3 regions of the Duganella sp. GW821-FHT07F09 genome follow, and region 2 is predicted to be linked to each of the others. Evidence: predicted binding sites of a transcription regulator. Region 2 holds the regulator's gene; each other region holds the start of a gene.
The links. Region 2 encodes sigma-54, which starts transcription at its own class of promoters, with help from an activator protein. Its sites were predicted from a motif close to TGGCANGNAANCTGCTTT; they were not measured.
Positions count from the first base shown of each region.

Region 1: the regulator sigma-54 is predicted to act here: its motif matches at 1,681-1,698, upstream of AC07P1_RS21985 (urease accessory protein UreD).
Region 3: the regulator sigma-54 is predicted to act here: its motif matches at 3,296-3,313, upstream of AC07P1_RS06385 (outer envelope protein).

Region 1 covers NZ_JBWKQJ010000008.1:271,631-276,240, forward strand. The annotation lists gene ureC (urease subunit alpha) at 1-42, opposite strand, end outside; gene AC07P1_RS21975 (urease subunit beta) at 58-384, opposite strand; gene AC07P1_RS21980 (urease subunit gamma) at 455-757, opposite strand; gene AC07P1_RS21985 (urease accessory protein UreD) at 774-1,649, opposite strand; gene AC07P1_RS21990 (NAD-dependent epimerase/dehydratase family protein) at 1,989-2,897, shown strand; gene AC07P1_RS21995 (DUF885 domain-containing protein) at 3,094-4,610, opposite strand, start outside.
Region 2 covers NZ_JBWKQJ010000016.1:89,188-93,797, reverse strand. The annotation lists gene AC07P1_RS30485 (enoyl-CoA hydratase/isomerase family protein) at 1-491, opposite strand, end outside; gene hpf (ribosome hibernation-promoting factor, HPF/YfiA family) at 647-1,006, opposite strand; gene AC07P1_RS30475 (RNA polymerase factor sigma-54) at 1,082-2,563, opposite strand; gene lptB (LPS export ABC transporter ATP-binding protein) at 2,573-3,325, opposite strand; gene lptA (lipopolysaccharide transport periplasmic protein LptA) at 3,328-3,906, opposite strand; gene lptC (LPS export ABC transporter periplasmic protein LptC) at 3,938-4,531, opposite strand; gene AC07P1_RS30455 (KdsC family phosphatase) at 4,544-4,610, opposite strand, start outside.
Region 3 covers NZ_JBWKQJ010000002.1:296,330-300,939, reverse strand. The annotation lists gene AC07P1_RS06400 (nucleoside deaminase) at 1-140, opposite strand, end outside; gene AC07P1_RS06395 (aromatic ring-hydroxylating dioxygenase subunit alpha) at 154-1,170, opposite strand; gene AC07P1_RS06390 (BMP family ABC transporter substrate-binding protein) at 1,219-2,301, opposite strand; gene AC07P1_RS06385 (outer envelope protein) at 2,342-3,199, opposite strand; gene AC07P1_RS06380 (GntR family transcriptional regulator) at 3,343-4,116, opposite strand; gene AC07P1_RS06375 (ABC transporter ATP-binding protein) at 4,351-4,610, shown strand, end outside.

The DNA of each region.
Region 1 (4,610 bases), on a different contig from region 2:
ACCGAACATTTCCGAGTAGGCGCGGCGCGAGATTGTAGCCATGTTAGCCTTTTATTATTAGCTTTTCGGTGGATTGGTATCCAGCTTGCCCATCACTTTTCCATTGAAGCCGTAGACCTTCTGGTCCCCGCCCAGCTTCACCAGTTCGACGGTGCGCTGCTGTCCCGGCTCGAAGCGCACGGCGGTGCCGGCGGCGATGTTCAGGCGCCGGCCATAGGCCTTCCAGCGCTCGAACTTGAGCTCCGTGTTCACCTCGAAGAAGTGGAAGTGCGAGCCGACCTGCACCGGCCGGTCGCCCTGGTTGGTCACCACCACGCTCTCGGTTTCGCGGCCCTCATTGAGGCCGATCTCGCCCTCCGTGAGCAGATATTCACCGGGTATCATAGTGAGCTCCTTAAAAAAGGTGTCATGTGGTGGTTCGGGTTGGAACGTAAATGGGTATTCATGATGCGGTTCAAGGTATCGGGTTGTGCACGGTGACCAGCTTGCTGCCGTCGGGGAAAGTGGCTTCCACCTGGATGTCCGGGATCATCTCCGGTATCCCTTCCATGACCTGGTCGCGCGTCAGTATTTGGGTGCCGTCGGCCATCAGCTGGGCCACCGATTTTCCGTCGCGCGCGCCCTCCATGATGGCGCAGGTGATCAACGCGATCGCCTCCGGATAGTTCAATTTCAGGCCGCGCGCGAGGCGGCGCTCGGCGACGATGCCGGCTGTGAAGATCAGCAGTTTGTCTTTTTCTCTTGGGGTCAGATCCATGTTCGGGGTTCCAGTATCAGGTTTGCCAGATGCGCGGCGTGACGGCCTCGCGCTCCAGCAGATGCGGGCGCACGCGGCGCCACACGGTGAGCATGAGGCGGCGCGCGGTTTCGCTGTCGTCGCCCAGATGGCGCGCCACCAGCACGCCCTTGGTGTGGGTGATGCCGAAGGCGTGGTCGCCGTCGGCGGCGATATCGGCGCGGATGTGGGACAACGACTCGGCCAGCACGGCGGCCGGCAGCGCTTTGCCGGCGGCGATCAGGGTGGCGCAGACGGTGTGGCCATTCAGCGCCAGCGGGCTGCCGAGGCGACCGCCGACCATCGCGCCCTGCTCCCACCAGATCAATTTACCGTCGCGGCGGATGCTGCTGCGCTGCGTGACGGTGCCGGTGTTGAACACTTCGCCGGAGCCACGACGGCCCATGCACAGGATCTCGCAGCCGATGAAGGTGGCGCCGGCGGCCAGTTCCACGTGCTGCTCGAGCACCACGTTAGCGGTATCAAAAAAGATGGTTTCCTGCGGCAGCCATTCGAGTGCGGCGCCTTCGTTCAGGTGCAGGTGCACGGCCTGGCGGGAGACTTTGCCATTGGCCTTGTACCATTTGGCGGCGCCGGGCGTGGTGATGAAGGCATGGGCGCGGTCGCCGACGCCGATATCGATCGCCAGCTGGTCGCCGCCAACCACGCCGCCCGGCGGATGAACCACGATGGCGTGGCACACCTTGCCGTCTTCCGGGTACAGCGCCTTCTGCACGCGCAGCGGGCCGTAGTGGATGTTATTGAACAGCCGTGTGGTGCCGGCGTCGTCCGCGAATCCGAGCGTGAGACTGGCCTGCCAGGCGGCGTGGACGGCGCTGGCGGCGAGGTCGGACGGTGCGGTGCAATCAGGCATGAGTTGGTGGTTCTATAAATAATGTCTGTACTATGCAAGCCGTGTGCCAGCAGAATGCGATGCACGGCCTGGGACAGCCGGATTTAACGCACCAATTTTGCGCAAATGCACCATTGCGGTGCAAACAACCACATGGTCACGTAGGGCGGATTAGGCGGAACGCCGTAATCGGCCATTTATGAGCCGTCGAAGCGCCTGCATGGCCGATTACGCTTCGCTAATCCGCCCTACGTGGATCAACTATTGATTCAGCCGCAAGTATGCTTTGCCCTGTCAGGTCTTTGTGCGCAACGCTTCCGCCGCCATACTGGATGCATCCAAATTCAACAGGAGCACGACATGAAGGTATTCGTCACAGGCGCGGCGGGATTTATCGGCGGTTCGATCGCGGCGGGACTGGTCAAGGCCGGCCATCAAGTTATCGGGCTGGTTCGCCAACCGGAGCAAATCGAGGAGCTCAAAAAAATCGGCGTGACCGGCGTGGTCGGCAAGCTCGACGACCGCGAACTGCTGATCGCGCAGGCGCGGTCGGCGGACGCCGTCATCAACGCGGCCAGCAGTGACAACCGCACGGCGGTGGAAGCCATCATCGAGGGTCTTTCCGGCTCGGGCAAGGTGTTCCTGCACACCAGCGGTTCGAGCATCGTCGGCGACGCCTCCGGTGGTTTGGGCACCGATAAGGTGTATTACGAGGACCGGTTGCCGGAACCGACGGCGGACAAGGCGGCCCGCGTGGCCATCGACAACCTGGTGCAGGCCGCTGCCGGCAAGGGTGTGCGTTCGGCGGTGCTATGCAATACGCTGATCTACGGCCACGGCGCGCTGCCGCGCGACAGCGTGCAGTTGCCTCGCCTGCTCAAGCAGGCGCGCAAGAGCGGCATCGTGCGCCATGTGGGGCCGGGGCTGAACATTTGGTCCAATGTGCATATCGACGATGTGGTTGACCTGTATCTGCTGGCATTGGAGAAGACCGAGGCCGGCGCGTTTTATTTCGTCGAAAGCGGCGAGGCGTCGTTCCGCGATATGACGGCGGCGATGGCACGCGCGCTCGGCCTGGGCGAGGCGCAGGATTGGCCGCTGGAGCAGGCCAGGGAGGAATGGGGTTATGAGATGGCGTCGTACGGGCTGGGGTCCAATAGCCGCGTGCGGGGCAAGCGGGCGCGCGAGCAGTTGGGGTGGAAGCCGCACCGGCCGTCGGTGCTCGAATGGATCAGCGAGGATATGTTGGGTCGCGCGGGTGGCGCGTGACTCCGCAAGAGCCGCTGGCGGATCTGTGGCGGATTACGGCGTACCGCCTAATCCGCCCTACGTGGATCAACGAGGGATTATAACCAGAGTGGCCACCGCATGCTGAACATGCGGTGGCCACCCCACTTACTAAAATCTGAAACACGTAGGGCGGATTAGCGAAGCGTAATCCGCCATCTACGAGCCGTCGGCAGCCTTAATCCAGATTCGGATAAGGACTCTTGCCACCCTCCTTGATGAACAAATCGATACGCGCCTCCAGCACCGGCAGCGGCACCGAACCCAATTGCAGCACCGTGTCGTGGAAAGCACGGATATCGAACTTCGATCCCAGCGCCGCCTCGGCCTTCTTGCGCGCGTTGATGATGCTCATCTCGCCCAAATAATAAGACAGCGCCTGACCGGGCCACGAAATATACCGGTCCACCTCCGTCTCGATCTCGTGCTCCGACAACGCCGTATTGGCCTTCAAATAATCCTGCGCCTGTTTACGTGTCCAGCCCTTGCTGTGGATGCCGGTATCGACCACCAACCGCGAAGCCCTCCACGCCTGGTAACTGAGCATGCCGAACACCTCATACGGCGTCTCGTACATCCCCATCTCGACACCAAGCCGCTCGCTATACAGCGCCCAGCCCTCGCCGTAGGCCGAAATATAAGCGTTGCGGAACGCCGGACGGCCCTTCTGCTCCATCGCCACCGGCATCTGGAACGCGTGGCCCGGCGCCGATTCGTGCAGGGTCAGCGCCGGCATGCTGTACAACGCCCGCGACGGCAGATTGTAGGTGTTGACCAGATAAACACCAGGACCACCGCGCCCCGACGTGTAGAACGGCGCCTGGTCGTCCGGCACCGGAATGACGGCGAAGCGACGGCGCGGCAGATAGCCGAAGTACTGGCCAACCTTGGCGTCGAACTTCTTGGCGACCCAGGCGGAGCGCATCAGCAACTCCTCCGGCGTCTTGGCGTAGAAGCGCGAGTCGGTGCGCAGGAACTGCAGGAAGGCAGGCAGGTCGCCTTCGAAGCCGGTCTGCTTGATCACGTCCAGCATCTCGGCGCGGATCTTGGCCATTTCGCTCACGCCGATCTGGTGGATCTGGTCGGCGCTCATCGTCGTGGTGGTGAATTCGACGATCTTCGACTGGTAGTAGGCCTTACCGTCCGGCAGATTCTCCGCCGCCAGGTCCTCGCGCGACGCGGGCACGTACTCCTCGCGCATGAACTTCAGCAGATTGCGGTACGACGGCAGCACGTAGGTCTCGATCGCCTTGACGCCTTCCGCCCGCAATTCCTCCTGCCGGGCCGCCGGGATGGTCACGGGCATCGCCTTGAACGGCATGTAGAACACCGTCTCCTGCGGCGTCTTGGCGTCCGTCACCGAGGTGATGGAGCCATCGCGGCCGATCAGCGTGACCTTCGGCGGCGTGAAGCCGCGCGCCATCCCGGCGCGCATGTTGACGATCTGGTCGTTGAAGTAGCGCGGCACGTCCGACAGCTGCTTGATGTAGTCCTGGTATTCCTTTTCCTTGGTCAGCACGTTGCGCGCGGCGCCCGCCATGTTGGACCAGAAGGCCGTGTCGGCGTTGAGCGGCTTTTCATACTCGCGGAACTTCTGGGCGTCGATCAGGGCGCCGATCTGCGCCTTGTAGACCTGGTAGTTGATCAATTCCTCGGCCGACAGCCTGTCCTGCTTGATGCCGTCGAGCTTTTTCA
Region 2 (4,610 bases):
CCGCCCGGCGCGCGCGACAGGAAATAGCTGCCGCCCACATCCGGGAACAGGCCGATGTTCACCTCCGGCATCGCCATCTTCGTGCGCCCGGTGACGATGCGCACCCGGCTGTCCGGTCCGCTCTGCGCGATGCCCATGCCGCCGCCCATGACCACGCCGTCCATCAGCGCGACGTACGGCTTCGGATAGCCGTGCACCAGGTGGTTGAGCGCATACTCCTCGGTGAAGAAATCCTCGAGCAACGCGCTGCCGGCCTGCGGCGTGGCGCGCCCGGCCTCGTAGAAGAAACGGATATCGCCGCCGGCGCAGAAGGCCTTCTCGCTGCTGGAGCGGATGACGACGGCGGCGACGGCGGAGTCGTCGCGCCACGCCAGCAGCGCCGCCGTGATCGCGCGCAGCATCTTCAGCGACAGCGAGTTCAACGCCTTGGGCCGGTCCAGCGTGATGAAGCCGGTGCCGTTGACGATGCTGGTGTGGACCAATTCGCTCATGATGTCGCAACCCGTGATGAAAAACCCCATTCTACCGCCACCTAAACGGGATAAATTATTTTCATCGAATCGAAAGGGGACAAAAGCGGACACAACAAGCGGACACAAAAAAGGGCGCCCTTGCGCCCTTTGTTGGATGGTGCCGGAGGCCGTTGTTATAGGGCGGCGGCAGCGGGTTCGTAGCTATCCGGGAGATGCTTGATCGCATCGTGGCCGTGCTGCTGAACTTTGGATTTGTATTTCATGACCTGCCGGTCAAGCTTGTCGACCAGGGTGTCGATCGCGGCGTACAGGTCTTGCGACAGGCTTTCCACGTACACGGTTTTACCCGACAGACGCAGATTGATTTCAGCCTTCTGGCGTTTGGATTTCTCTTTAAGGTTATCTACAGTCAGAATGACAGCAATATCAATAACTTGATCGAAGTGACGAGTGACACGTTCCAGTTTGTTCTGTACGTATTCGCGGATGGCCGCGGTCACTTCGAGATGATGTCCACTGATGGTCAGATTCATACACGCTCCTAAAGATAAATGTCGCTTACGGTCAGTGCCGCGCCCATTGCGGCCGGGCGCACAGTGACCAAGTAACTACAAAGACTTGCGGAGACTGACGGGAGGGATTTTCAACGCTTCGCGATATTTGGCAACAGTGCGTCGCGCAATCACCATGCCTTGTTCCCCCAGCATGTCCGCAATCTTACTGTCGGATAAAGGATTTTTAGGGTCTTCAGCTCCTGTCAATTGCACGATGAGTGCCCGTATCGCCGTCGAACTTGCTTCACCGCCCGCTTCGGTGGCGACATGGCTACCAAAGAAATATTTCAACTCAAACATGCCGTGCGGCGTCAGCATGTACTTTTGAGTCGTCACCCGAGAAATAGTGCTCTCGTGTAAACCCAGTGTATCAGCAATTTCGCGAAGCACAAGGGGCCGCATGGCAACGGCGCCGTGCGAGAAAAAGTTCTTTTGTCTTTCTACTATCGCTTGCGCCACGCGCAGGATGGTGTCGAAGCGCTGGCGCATATTCTTGATCAGCCACTTGGCCTCCTGCAGCTGGGCGCCCATCTGGCCCTCGCCTTTGCCCTGCTTGAGCAGGTTGGCGTACATGGCGTTGACCCGCAGGCGCGGCATGACGTCGTTGTTGAGGCTGACCTGCCAGCCGCTGCGCGACTTCTTGACGATCACGTCCGGCACCACGTAGTCCGACACGTCCGAGGCGAACGCCGACCCCGGATGCGGATTGCACAGACGGATGACGGCCTGCGCCTCGCGCAGGTCCTCGTCGTCGCACACCAGCGCTTTTTTCAGCTTGTTGAAGTCGCGCTGGGCGAACCACGTCAAATGGTTTTCGACGATGGTCAGCGCCATGCGCCGCGTCACCAGCGCGATGCCGGGCAGGCGCTTGATCTGCAGCGCCAGGCATTCGGAGGCGTTGCGCGCGCCCACGCCCATCGGGTCGAAGCTTTGCAGCATCGACAAGGCGGTGCGCAGTTCGTCGATGTCGACTTCCAGTTCCTCCGGCAGGCGCGCGTGGATCTCCTCCAGCGGCTCCTCCAGGTAGCCGTTCTCGTCGAGCGCGTCGATGATCAGCTCGACCAGCGCGCGGTCGCGCATCTCCAGCACCGTCACGCGCATCTGCTCCATCAGGTGCTCGCGCAGGGTGCAGTGGTTGGCCTCCAGTTGCGGACGCGCGTCCTCGTCGTCGGGAGCCTTGCTGCGGCCGGCGTCGCTCCAGTCGACATCGGCCTCGCTGCTGGTGCTTTCGGTATCGGCGGCCGGGCCGTCGTAGTTGTCGGCGTCGGCGGGCGCCGGCGCGTCCTGCTGGTTCGGCGGGCCTTCGGACGGGGCCTCGCCGGACGGCGCCTGCTGGCTGATGGCGCCGTCGGACAGCAGCCGCAGCGAACGGTCGAGCGGGTCGTCCAGGCGCTCGAGCAAAGGGTTATCGGTGAGCAGTTGCTCGAGCTCCTGGTGCAGCTCCAGCGTGGACAGCTGCAGCAGACGGATCGACTGCTGCAGCTGGGGTGTCAGCGCGAGGTGCTGCGACGTGCGCAGTTGCAATGACTGTTTCATGGGGCGCGATTACATTCTGAAGTGTTCACCCAGGTACACGCGGCGCACCGACTCGTCGGCGATGATGTCGTCCGGCCGGCCCGAAGCCAGCACCGAGCCCTGGTTGATGATATATGCGCGGTCGCAGATGCCCAGCGTCTCGCGCACATTGTGATCGGTAATGAGGACGCCGATATTGCGTTCCTTGAGGAAGCGCACGATGCGCTGGATCTCAATGACGGCAATCGGGTCGACCCCGGCGAAAGGTTCGTCGAGCAGCACGAAGCGCGGGTTGGTGGCCAGCGCGCGGGCGATCTCCACGCGGCGGCGTTCGCCGCCGGACAGCGACAGCGCCTGGTTTTCGCGCAGCTTTTCGATTTGCAGATCGGCCAGCAGGGTATTGAGCCGTTCATCAATGGCAGCCTTGGATAAAGGCTTGCCGTCCACTTTCTGGATTTCGAGGACGGCGCGGATATTCTCTTCCACGGTCAGCTTGCGGAACACCGAAGCCTCCTGTGGCAGGTAGGACAGGCCGAGCGAGGCGCGGCGGTGGATCGGCAGCGAGGAGATGTCGACGCCGCTGATGTCGATGGTGCCGGCGTCCGACGGCACCAGGCCGACGATCATGTAGAACGAGGTGGTCTTGCCGGCGCCGTTGGGGCCGAGAAGGCCGACCACTTCGCCGCATTCGACCTGCAGCGACACGTCATGCACGACCTGGCGCTTGCCGTAGGTCTTTTGCAGGCCGCGCACGATCAGGGTGCTACCGCATGTTGGCTCCATGCTTATTTCCCCGCCGCTGGGTTGGTCGCCGGTGCGGGCGCGGGCGCCTGCTTGACCGACGGCTGGATCACCATCGTGCTGCGGCCGGCGCCCGGCTTGCTTTCGCCGGTCGGGGTGTTCTTCACGGCGAAGAATTCGCGCCGGCTGTCATACGAGATGAACTCGCCGTCGACCTGGCTGGCGGTTTTGCTGCCTTCCAGCTTCTTGATCTGCGCCTTCGAGAACAGCTTGACCAGCTCGGTCTTGCTGTCGTACTCGATGCGGTCGGCGCGGCCCTCGACCCACTGGTCGCCGGCGCCGTCGAGCTTTTGGCGGAACGTCGCCTGGGTACCACCGCCGGCCGTCAACACCACGAAGGAGTAGCCTTCCGGGTCTTCGGTGACGACCGCCTTCGGCGACTTCATCAGCAAAGTGCCGCGGGTCAGCACGACGTTGCCGGTGAAGGTCTTGATCTGCTTGACGTCGTCGGCGTCGAGGTTGTCGAAGGAAATCTCGGTCGGCTTGTTGGAGTCGGCTTTTTCGGCGTGGGCCGCGCCCATGGCGGCCAGCAGCAGCGCGGCCGACAGTATCAGTTTTTTCATCATCGTATCCTTCATATCTGTGTCTCTTGTATTAGCGCGGCGCCTTCGGCGGCATCGTGATCGTTCCGCGTCCGCCCAGCTGCAACTGGCGCGTCGCGTTATTGGTTTTCATGCCGGTGCCGCTGGAGGTCATGTTACCCAGCTTCATCTGCACCGGCGCCTTGGTTTCCATCCGTTCCTCGTCCGGGAACACCGTCAGGGTGCTGGTCTGCAGGTGCATCGCCTCGGCCTTCGGCGAGGCCGGCCGCACCACGTCGACGTTGCCGTTGAGCGTGACACGCGTGTTGTTCTGGTCGACCCGCGCGGTGTCGGCGTGGATCGTCATCGGCGGCTGCTGGCCCGACAGGCTGTTGAGGAACGGCTTGTCGATATCGGACGAGTCGTCGATCGGCCGGTGGGTCAGCTTGTCGCCGGAAACGATATAGGCCGGCCGGCCCTCCTTGGTCATGCGCACCAGGCTGAAGCGGTCGATGATGTAGTCCGGCTCGTTGAGGAACTGGTCCGCCTGCTGCTCCTGGCCGGACTGGTTGACCACCTGCACCAGCCAAAAACTGCCGACGGCGACAAACACGCCGATGATCATGGTCAGCGTGAGCTGCCAGCGATGTGCTGTTCTTTTACGCATGATTCCGCTCCGTCACACCATGAACTGCGCCAGCACGCGCTCGTACGTGCCCTGCGCGTGCAACAGCAGCTCGCACACT
Region 3 (4,610 bases), on a different contig from region 2:
TTCATCGCCTCGGCGATGACGCTGCCGTCGGCGGCGACCACCATTGCCGCGAACGGGTGGTGGCCTTCGTCGCGCGAGCGCTGCGCCAGCGCCAATACGCGGGTGAGGAATGCGTGGTCTTGCGCGGTCGGTGTCGTCATATCGTTCCTTTGTTTAGTCCTCGCGCAGCACGCCGTAGCGCACGTTCTGCCGCTTCAGGTAATTGCGGTAGGCCAGCGACATGCGGTCGCACGCCACCGACACTTCCGCGCCGGGGATCAGCGGCAGCCGCGCGGGGCTCTGGCTTTCCAAAATCGGCAGGTCCTGCAGGAAGATGGTGTCCTGGAAGCCGCGCAGGGCGTCGTCGTCCGAGGTGAAATCGTTCAGCGCCATGATGATCCACACGCGGGTGGTGGTCTCGGTCAGCGGTTGCGGCAGCAGCGCGATCGCTTCGGCGATGCCGCCCGGCGGATGCTTGGTCAGTATCGCCGTCAGCGGCCGCACCACGCGATACGTGTATTCGATGTCGCTGCCGCCGGTGGCGGCCTTGCTGGCTTGCGGCTGCCACGCGCGGCATTGCTTGGCCCGGACGCCGCTGCCATGGTCTGCATCGTCGAACGTTTCGACCGTGTAGTCGGGAATCGCCGCGTGCTCGGGCACGCCCAGTATGCCGTCGTGCACGAAGGCGAAGTGCGCCATGTCGAGGAAGTTCTCGACGATGCGCGGCCCGCTGCTTCGCACCTCGTACGGGCCGCACCAGACCTTGCGCAGGCGCTCGTCCGCGAATTCCGGAAAGCGCGGCGGCCCGGAGTCGGCAGGCGACCCGATGCAAACCCATACCATCCCGTATTTTTCATGCGTGTGGAAGGCGTCGACCCGCGCTTTGAGTTTGTCGGCTTGCAGCGCCGGCAGCGCGGGGATGTGCCGGCAGCGGCCCTCGCCGTCGAAGCGCCAGCCGTGGTAGGCGCAGCGCAGCGTGTCGCCCTGTGTGCCACCCACTATCGCACCCATCGACAGGCGCGTGCCGCGATGCGGGCAGCGGTCTTCCCACGCGTGGACGGCGCCGCCGCTGTCGCGCCACAAGGCGATGCGCGTGTCCAGCAGGTCGGTGGCGGTGATGGCGCCGGCCACGATCCGCGCGGACAGCGCCACCGGATGCCAGTCGTTGAATAAAACGGGATCGATTGTCATGTGTGTCCGATTGGCGGGGCCGTGGCGCGCCCCGCTTTTGCCGGTGCTTTATTTGGGGATCGCGCCGTCCACGCCTTGCACGTAGAAGTTCATCGACAGCAGGTCCTTCAGCGGCACGGCGACGCCGGCCGCGTACTTGACCGCGCCCGACTGGTCCTTGATCGGACCGGTGAACGGGTTGAAGGTGCCCGCCGTCAGCGCGGCCTTCTTCTCTTCGAAGATCTTGCCCGCGTCGGCCGGAACCACGGCGTTCAGCTTCGACATCTTGACCATGCCTTCTTTCAGGCCGCCGCGATAGTCGCCGGTTTTCCAGGTGCCGGCGAGGACCGCCTTGGCGGCGTCGATGTAGTAGCCGGACCAGTCGTTGGTGGCGGCGGTCAGGTGGGCCTTCGGCGCGAAGCGCGACATGTCCGAGTCCCAGCCGAAGGCATATACGCCTTTTTCCTGCGCGACCTGCAAGGTGGCCGGCGAGTCGGTGTTCTGCGCCATGACGTCGGCGCCTTGCGCCACCAGGGTTTCCGCCGCCTGGCGTTCCTTGGCCGGGTCGTACCACGAGTTCACCCAAATCACCTTGGTCTTGATGCCGGGGTTGACGCTTTGCGCGCCCAGGGTGAAGGCGTTGATGTTGCGGATCACTTCAGGGACCGGGAAGGAGGCGATGAAGCCCAAGGTCTTGGACTTGGTCATTTTGCCGGCCAGGATGCCGTTCAGGTACGCGCCCTCGTACAGGCGCGATTCGTAGGTGCCCAGGTTCTTGCCGCTTTTGAAGCCGGTGGCGTGCAGGAACACCACGCCGGGGGCCGACTTGGCCACCTTCTCGGTCGGGTTCATGTAGCCGAACGAGGTGGTGAAAATCAGCTTGTTCCCTTCGGCGACGAGCTTGCGGATCACGCGTTCGGCGTCGGCGCCCTCCGGCACGTTTTCCACGTAGGTGGATTTGACTTTGCCGGCCAGCGCCTTTTCCATCGCCAGGCGGCCCTGGTCGTGGGCGTAGGTCCAGCCGGCGTCGCCGACCGGGCCGACGTAGACAAAGCCGATCTTCAGCGGTTCGGCCGCCAGCGCGGGCAGGGCGGCGGCGCCGAGGGAGGCGGCCAGCGTGGCCAGCGCGATCATTGTGCGACGATTCATCATGCGGTTCCTTTAGCGGTATCGAGATTGGATTGAGAGTGGACTAGAAATGGTATTCCGCGCGGACCATCGGCGTTCTGGCCGTGGCGCCCGGGTTGTTCTTGTCCGAGTTGCCGAATTTGTTTTTCCAGTACTGGTATTCGACGCCGATCTTGAAGGTGTTCTTCGGCGCGCTGACGACGGCGCTGGCGTCGTACATGATCTGCATGTCGATGTTGGTTTCGCGCGCGGTGTCGCCGCCGAATTCGTCCTTGCCTTTCTTGTCGATGAAATTGGCGAAACCCTCGAACGACAGCGGAATGCCGATGTTGAACGGGATGCCCCATGCGGCGGTGAGCATGGCGTGGGTGTCGTAGCGGTAGCGCGGCGTGGCGACGTTGGTGTAGGTGTTGAACGGCGCGTTGCTCTCCCATAGCGCGAGCAGGCTGATGTCGAGGAAGCCCGGTACGTCCATCATCAGGGTGGGCCCGGCGACGACCATGCGCTTCTTGGAGTTGTAGCCGGCGTCGGTTTTGCTGTTGTAGTCGAAGCCGAGGGTGGCGCCGACGCCGCGCACCGGACCGAAGGCCCAATTGCTTCCCGTGACCTTGCCCAGGTCGAGCGTGTGGCGGTACACGGCGTACGCTTCGTGCGCGCCGCTGGCCGCTCCCGCCGACGATGGGTCGTCGTGGGACGACATCAGGAAGTCGACGTTGATGAAGTTCTTGCCGTATTTGTAGCCCGAGACGTGGCTGAAGTTGACGATGTTCTTGGTGATGTCCGTGTCGTTGAACGGCTCGGCGAACCTGGTGCCGTAGCGGTAGCCGAGGTAGGTATCGCTCCAGTCGGCGGCTTGGGCGGCGCCGGCGCAGCCGGCGAGAACCACTAGTACTGCGGCGGTACGGGTTACGAGTTGAGACATCATGCGAACTCCAGTCAGTGGGTGAAGAGGCGGTATGAACGAACTATTTTTGTATCCAATCCCGCTTGAGGATTGGATTCAATCTCGTTCTCTTTTCTAGCAATTTGCGGGCCAGACGGGGCCAGATGTTTTTTGCATGCGCCTTAAAAACCTGAGAGGACTTCGGCCAGGTTGACCTTTTTGTGGGTGGTGTCGAGGCGCAGGCGCGCTTCGATTTCCAGCAGGTGGTGCTCGATCAGGTGCGTCGCCTCGGCGACTTTTCCCTGCTCGATCAGGGTCGCCAGATCCTGGTGTTCGTGGTTGCCGCACATCGGCGCGCCGGGCTTTTCGTAGAGCGCGATGATCAGCGAACAGCGCGATACCAGTTCCGCCATGAAGCGCAGCAGCACGTGGTTGCCTGCCAGTTCGGCCAGCAGGATGTGGAACTCGCCGCCCAGCCGTATCCAGCCGGCGCGGTCGCCCGTGCGGCGCGCCTGGTCCTCCGCTTCGAGCGCGGCGCGTATCTGCCGCAGCGACGCCGGCGTGGCGTTGCGTATCACCAGCGGCATGATCTCGCGCTCGATGGCGCGGCGCGCGGCGAAGATGTCGCGCGCCTCCTCCGGCGTGGGCGAGGCGATGACGGCGCCGCGATTGGGGCGCAGCTCGATGATGTGGTCGTGCGCCAGCCGTTGCAGCGCCTTGCGCACGGTGGTGCGGCTGACCTGATAGAGCTCGCAGAAATCGGCTTCGCCCAGATGGGTGCCGGGTGGCAGGCGGTGGCTCATGACGGCGTTGACGACGGCGCGGTAGATGCGCATGTCGACGCCGGTGGTGCCGCGCTTGAGCGGCATGTCTTTGCCCGTTGCCTGGGCGGCCGGTTCGGCCTTGCCTGCGCTGGTGCGTTTGCCTTGTGGGCGTGCGGAACTGGTGGATGACATCTATTGAATCTCCGTTGGATACACACGCCTGTATAAGCAGGAAGTGTGCTCACGCCGGCGGGCGCTTTGTGTACAACCCGGAGGATGCGGCGCACGTTTTTGGTGATGTTTTCGTCATCTTTAGTGCGCAGTGCTGTCCAGATGGGCGCGCCGCCCGGGATCGCGCGTGGCATGTTCGTGGCATGCTAATTGCGTCTGGTGGCGTAACTACTTTGTATACGATAAGGACAGCGGATGAAGGAAGCACCCCGTCTGCAGATGCTCGGCATCTCGAAGATCTACCCGTCCGTGGTCGCCAACGCGGATGTCGACCTGACCGTGATGCCTGGCGAGATCCATGCGGTGCTGGGCGAGAACGGCGCCGGCAAAAGTACGCTGATGAAGATCATCTACGGCGTGACGAAGCCCGATGACGGCCAGGTGATATGGGAGGGACGCCAGGTCCATATCAATTCCCCGCACGACGCGCGCAAACTGGGCATCGGCATGGTGTT